2 regions of the Loigolactobacillus backii genome follow, and region 2 is predicted to be linked to the other one. Evidence: predicted binding sites of a transcription regulator. Region 2 holds the regulator's gene; the other holds the start of a gene.

Region 1 (3,392 bases), 1.2 Mb from region 2:
GCCAACATCAAATCGACGATCTTCAACAAATCTTTCTTCGTCAAAGAGTTAAATTCAACAATATCGTCAAAACGGTTTAAAAATTCAGGTTTAAAGTAATTAGAAAGCTGATCAATAATTGAATGTGTTTGGCCAGCAGCGGCAGCACCAAAACCAACATTAGCTTCGGCGTCACCTTGACCAGCATTAGAGGTCATGATGATAATCGTATCCTTGAAACTGACAGTTCGACCCTGTGCATCAGTCAAACGACCGTCGTCAAGAATTTGTAAGAACATGTGCATCACATCAGGATGTGCCTTTTCAATTTCATCCAGTAAAATTAAACTATAAGGATTACGGCGAACTTTTTCAGTTAATTGCCCAGCTTCTTCATAACCAACGTAGCCAGGCGGTGAACCGATTAACTTGGAAACCGAATGTTTCTCCATATATTCACTCATATCAAAACGAATCATGGAGTCTTCTGAGCCAAATAGTTCTTGAGCCAATTGCTTAGCCAGCTCGGTTTTACCAATACCAGTAGGGCCAACAAACAAGAAAGAACCAATTGGACGGCCAGATTTATTAAAGCCAATCCGATTCCGGCGAATCGCCCGTGCAACCTTGTTAACTGCTTCAGTTTGACCAATAACATGTTTGTCAAGGTCACTAGCTAATGTTCTTAATTGTTTCTGTTCTTTTGAATGTAATTCACCGACAGGAATATTTGTCTTTTCTTCGACAATTTGTTCCATGTCACTTTCACCAATGGATGGTGTATCCTCGCTAGCAGTATCGCTGGCTTGCATTTTAGTCAATTTTTTGACTTGATCACGATAGTAAGCGGCCTTTTCGTAATCTTCTTGCTTTAAAGCCTGTTGTTTTTGACTTTCAGCCTGTTGCATTTTTTCCTTAATGACTTTTGGATCAACTGTATTAATCGTTAAGTTCTTTTTAGAACCAGCCTCATCAAGTAGGTCAATGGCCTTATCTGGTAAGAAACGATCCTGAATATAACGGTTAGACAAGGTTGCGGCAGCATTGATTGCTTCATCAGTATACTTAACGTGATGGTAATCTTCGTACTTCTTTTGCAATCCCTTTAAAATCTGCACTGTTTCGTCTACAGTTGGTTCTTCAACGTGAACTGGCTGAAAACGGCGTTCAAGTGCCGCGTCTTTTTCAATTTTACGGTATTCATTTGATGTCGTTGCACCAACTAATTGGAAATCACCACGAGCAAGGGCCGGCTTCAAAACGTTACCAGCGTCCATTCCACCTTCGGCATTACCAGCACCCATAATTTCGTGAATTTCATCAATAAAGAGAATGACATTTTCATTTTTACGAACTTCATCCATTAACTGTTGCATCCGTTGCTCAAATTGACCACGAATACCGGTCCCTTGAACAAGTGAAACAACATCCAAGCGAATGATTTCTTTATTTTGTAGCTTTTGTGGTACTTGTCCGGCCACAATCTTTTGGGCCAAGCCCTCGACGACTGCGGTTTTACCGACACCAGCCTCACCAATGAGGACTGGGTTATTTTTTGTTCGACGATTTAGAATTTCAATGACACGTTCAATTTCTTTATCGCGACCAATGACTGGGTCAACTTTACCTTGCTTGGCTAAGTTGGTGAGGTTAACACCAAATTGTTCAAGTAGGCCACCATTACCATTTTTACCACCACGACCGTTACCGCCGTTACCACCGGCTTGCGTCTGGGGACCTTGTTGGAATGATTGGCCATTATTCTCAGGCATACTACCTTGGCCCATAGCCCGGAAAATGTCGTCTAAGTTACTAAAGCCAAATGGATCGCCAGTGCCAGCCGCATTAATTGGTTGACCACCAGTTGGGTTACCTTGTTGTTTCTTTAATAATTGGTAACAATTTTGACAAAGATCGATCTGTTGGCGAGTGCCATTGACATTTGTATATAAATGGATGGTTGCCTCGTTCTTATGACAGTTTTGACATAGCATCGACTATTTCACAACCTTTCATACATAATTATTGTCGTTATAGATAGGGTAAAAGGCAAAGGTTTATTTGACCATCTTTGACCTTCAAATGCATTATACAAATTAATGTTTTGAGATGCAAGGAATTAACACGAAAATTTGGCAGAAATATTTTCGAGTGCTAATTTCATTTCAAACATATGTCGTGTACACTATTATTATAGGATAGGAAAAGAAATGAGGCAAAGAAAATGACCGATTATAAAACACAATTAGCGGAACTAGAGGCCGGAAAAAGACAAATAATTGAGGTTTCTAAAGATGACTTTTACGCTTTTCGGACGGCTTGGTTGGATTATCCAAGACGTAAAAGTATTGTGGGGGAAGCCCATCGAGGCGGAAATGTGACCTATCATTATGATCGAACGGCGGGACAAAAATAATAATTTAGTAAGAAAACGCTAACAAACGGTATATACCATTGAAACGGCGAAAACGATTGCTAAATTTTTATTAAACATTGAAAATACTAAAGAAAACGGTCGCAAAGTGGTTGTCGAACTGTAAAAAAAATGGTAATGTTTAACAGTGAAAGGACAATCGAGTGATTGAAATGTCGTTTCGCCTTAGGGTACCAAAAAGGGAAAGCCCTAACATATCTTAATATATAAGTTGAAGGAGTATGATTAGTTATGGAAAAACGCGATTTTCATATTATTGCAGAAACAGGTATTCACGCACGTCCTGCTACATTATTAGTACAGGCTGCTAGTAAGTTTAATTCAGATGTTAACCTTGAATATAAGGGCAAGTCTGTTAACTTAAAGTCAATTATGGGTGTCATGTCGCTTGGTGTTGGCCAAGGTGCTGATGTATCAATTTCTGCTGAAGGTGCTGATGAAGCAGACGCAATTAACGCAGTTGCTGATACAATGAAGAAAGAAGGACTCGCAGACTAATGACGGAAATGTTAAAAGGGATTGCTGCATCTGACGGCATTGCACGAGCAAAGGCATATTTACTCGTTCAACCTGATTTATCATTTTCTAAAAAGTCGATTGATGACGTTCAAGCAGAAGTTGATCGCTTGCATAAAGCGGTCGCTGCTTCTAGTGCGGAATTAAAGTTAGTTCGCGAAACAGCTGCTAAAAGCTTGGGTGAAGAAGAGGCCCAAGTTTTTGATGCACACATGATGATTTTGGATGATCCAGAATTTGTTGGTGCAATTGAAAGTGGTATTAAGGATAAAAAAGTTAATGCTGAACAGGTCCTTAGTGACGTATCAGCTAACTTTATTCAAATGTTTGAAGCGATGACGGATAATCCGTACATGCAAGAACGTGCAGCAGATGTTCGTGATGTTACAAAGCGATTAATGAGCCATTTACTAGGTGTCACTTTACCCAATCCTTCGCTAATTGATGAAGAAGTCATCATTAT
Region 2 (3,392 bases):
GCACCTGCCTTACAAGCAGGGGGTCACAGGTTCGAACCCTGTAATCTCCATTTGAGCCGTTAGCTCAGTCGGTAGAGCATCTGACTTTTAATCAGAGGGTCAACAGTTCGAACCTGTTACGGCTCATTGCCAGTTTTTGCGGGTGTGGCGGAATTGGCAGACGCACTAGATTTAGGATCTAGCGCCGCGAGGCGTGGGGGTTCGAGTCCCTTCACCCGCAGTTGTATGAAGTAAGTAGTATGCCGACTTAGCTCAGTTGGTAGAGCATCTGATTTGTAATCAGAGGGTCGGGCGTTCGAATCGTCTAGTCGGCATTTTTATTGTTATGCGGAAGTAGTTCAGTGGTAGAACATCACCTTGCCATGGTGGGGGTCGCGGGTTCGAATCCCGTCTTCCGCTTAGTTCCGAGTTTTTCAACCTTGCCGGGGTGGCGGAACTGGCAGACGCACAGGACTTAAAATCCTGCGGTGAGTAATCACCGTACCGGTTCGATTCCGGTCCTCGGCATTAAATAAATATTTGCACCCATAGCGCAATTGGATAGAGTGTCTGACTACGAATCAGAAGGTTGTAGGTTCGACTCCTACTGGGTGCATTTTTTGTTTTTACAAAAAAGTAACATCGGGAAATAGCTCAGCTTGGTAGAGCACTTGGTTTGGGACCAAGGGGTCGCAGGTTCGAATCCTGTTTTCCCGATTATAATTAATATTTTTCATGCGGAAGTAGTTCAGTGGTAGAACATCACCTTGCCATGGTGGGGGTCGCGGGTTCGAATCCCGTCTTCCGCTTGTTTTTTGCTATTTTTCGGGAAGTAGCTCAGCTTGGTAGAGCACTACGTTCGGGACGTAGGGGTCGCAGGTTCGAATCCTGTTTTCCCGACTATTGAAAATAATATTATTCGGAGATTTAAAATTGGGACTATATCGTAAGCTATTTACGAGGTAGTCCTTTTTAGTTATTGGTCTAAACTACTGGCTTTAATGCCAAATGCTCTTTCAAATATCAATTTGGCGTATGGCCTCAAACTTATTCCAATGCTAATTGATGGTCATTTTTAAAAACATTTACACCAGATTAGTCGGAAGAATACTAATAAAAGTATTTTCCAAACACGACCTATTCTTAACTACAAATTAACGCATCATTTTGTAATGTTAGTAAATTATTTAATCTAAATTCTTTGCAAATTTATAATTATCTTCTATAATAATAGTCAATATTAGTCAAAGTTAAGGTGAGGACAGATGCAAGGACAAAATATTTCTGATATTATCGAGGCCTATTTAAAACAGATCCTGAATGAATCAACTCGTGTCGAAATTCGGCGTTCCGAGGTAGCAGAATTGTTTAACTGTGTTCCATCCCAAATTAATTATGTGATTAATACTCGTTTTACAATTCAACGTGGTTATCTTGTTCAAAGTAAGCGTGGTGGTGGTGGTTATATTCGTATTGAAAAGGTGAAATTATTAGACGATCGTGATATGCTAGATACACTCATAGGACTGGTTGGACACCAGATTAGCCAGCGGGATACGTTGGCGATTGTTCAAAAGCTTTATGAGGATAATGCTATCGAGCGAAGAGACGCCAATTTAATTTTGGCCGCGACTAGCCACCAGACGTTAGCTTTAAATGATCGACAATTGGAAGCAGAGTTAAGAGCGCGAATTTTAACCAGTCTTCTAAATCATTTGCGTTATGAAAGAGAGTAAGCGAAAGTGAGGGACGCTTAATGGATAATTTATTTACACCGAGTGCAAAAAACGTTTTAGTTCTCGCACAGGAACAAGCAAAGTATTTCCGCCATCATGCTGTGGGTACGGAGCATTTATTACTTGCACTTGTCATTGAAAATGACGGGATTGCAGGTAAGACATTGCGGCAATTATCAGTTAATGAAACTGACATCCGTGAGGAAATTGAACGTTTTACTGGCTATGGTACTTCAGCAGAAACCAAAAAGGACGTCTACCTTCCTTACGCACCCAAGGCCAAACAAGTGCTTTCATATGCCGGTGATGAGGCCAAACGCATGGGCGCAATGAAGATTGGCACGGAACATATTTTGTTGGGGTTACTCCGTGAAGATGACATTCTGGCTTCACGTATTTTAACTAATTTAGGGTTAAGTCTAAGTAAAACTCGGCAAATGGTTCTAAAAAAATTGGGTGTTAACGATACAACAACTAAACGTCGTGGCCAAACTCGAAATCGTCAGGCGCAGCAAAGTGAAGGAACACCAACGCTAGATTCTTTAGCGCGTGACCTAACACAATTAGCACGCGAAAATAAAATGGACCCTGTTGTCGGACGAAGTAAAGAAGTTCGGCGCTTGATTCAAGTCTTATCCCGCCGAACTAAAAATAATCCTGTTTTAATTGGCGAACCTGGGGTTGGTAAAACTGCCATTGCTGAGGGCTTAGCACAAAAGATTATTAATGGTGATGTACCGGACGATATGCGTAAAAAGCGCTTAATGGCGTTAGATATGGGATCATTGGTCGCTGGCACAAAATATCGTGGGGAATTTGAAGATCGTTTAAAGAAAGTAATCGACGAAATTTATAAAGATGGACAAGTTATTCTATTTATTGATGAATTGCATACTTTAATTGGTGCCGGGGGTGCTGAAGGCGCGATTGATGCTTCCAATATTTTGAAGCCGGCCTTAGCTCGTGGCGAAATGCAAGTTATTGGTGCAACTACTTTAGATGAATACCAAAAATATATTGAAAAAGATGCTGCCTTAGAGCGACGATTTGCTACAATTCAAGTTAACGAACCAACGCAAAAAGAGGCAGAAGAGATTTTACTTGGACTACGAAGTCGTTATGAAGAACATCATGGCGTCACAATTACTGACGAGGCCGTTCATGAAGCGGTTGTCCTTTCTGCACGTTATATTAGTGACCGTTTCTTACCAGATAAGGCAATCGATTTAATTGATGAATCAGCGGCTTCAGTACGTTTGGATGCCGCCAGTAAGAAAACACCTGAAAACAAGTTAGAAACACGGCTAACCGAACTAACTAAGTCTAAAGAAAAGGCCATTGAAGAACAAGACTTTGAAAAGGCCGCCGCTATTCGTGAAGACGAAATGAAGGTAAAGGCAAAGTTGGAAGCTAAGGCGGCCAAGACAGGTGAAACAAACGGTGTGCGTAAGGATGTTAAGGTTATGCCAGAGGATATTGCGACGGTTGTTTCGCAATGGACTGGTGTGCCTTTGACCCAATTGCGTAAAAGTGAAAGTGACCGGTTAGTTAATTTAGAAAAAGTTTTGCATAAACGAGTAGTTGGTCAAGAAGAAGCAGTTTCAGCTGTTTCGCGGGCAATTCGCCGGGCTCGTAGTGGGCTAAAAGATCCACAACGGCCAATTGGTTCATTTATGT

The links. The regulator CtsR, encoded in region 2, represses protease genes until heat stress. The targets are predictions, from matches to a motif close to TTGGTCAAAAAAGGTCAAANA.
Region 1: the regulator CtsR is predicted to act here: its motif matches at 2,038-2,058, upstream of AYR53_RS12095 (ATP-dependent Clp protease ATP-binding subunit).

The regions. Positions count from the first base shown of each region.
Region 1 is NZ_CP014873.1:2,622,963-2,626,354, reverse strand. It holds gene AYR53_RS12095 (ATP-dependent Clp protease ATP-binding subunit) at 1-1,973, opposite strand, end outside; gene AYR53_RS12090 (hypothetical protein) at 2,204-2,395, shown strand; gene AYR53_RS12085 (phosphocarrier protein HPr) at 2,645-2,911, shown strand; gene ptsP (phosphoenolpyruvate--protein phosphotransferase) at 2,911-3,392, shown strand, end outside.
Region 2 is NZ_CP014873.1:1,413,773-1,417,164, forward strand. It holds tRNA gene AYR53_RS06155 (tRNA-Val) at 1-50, shown strand, start outside; tRNA gene AYR53_RS06160 (tRNA-Lys) at 54-126, shown strand; tRNA gene AYR53_RS06165 (tRNA-Leu) at 139-220, shown strand; tRNA gene AYR53_RS06170 (tRNA-Thr) at 242-314, shown strand; tRNA gene AYR53_RS06175 (tRNA-Gly) at 328-399, shown strand; tRNA gene AYR53_RS06180 (tRNA-Leu) at 422-507, shown strand; tRNA gene AYR53_RS06185 (tRNA-Arg) at 522-595, shown strand; tRNA gene AYR53_RS06190 (tRNA-Pro) at 623-696, shown strand; tRNA gene AYR53_RS06195 (tRNA-Gly) at 717-788, shown strand; tRNA gene AYR53_RS06200 (tRNA-Pro) at 806-879, shown strand; gene AYR53_RS06205 (CtsR family transcriptional regulator) at 1,245-1,715, shown strand; gene AYR53_RS06210 (ATP-dependent Clp protease ATP-binding subunit) at 1,736-3,392, shown strand, end outside.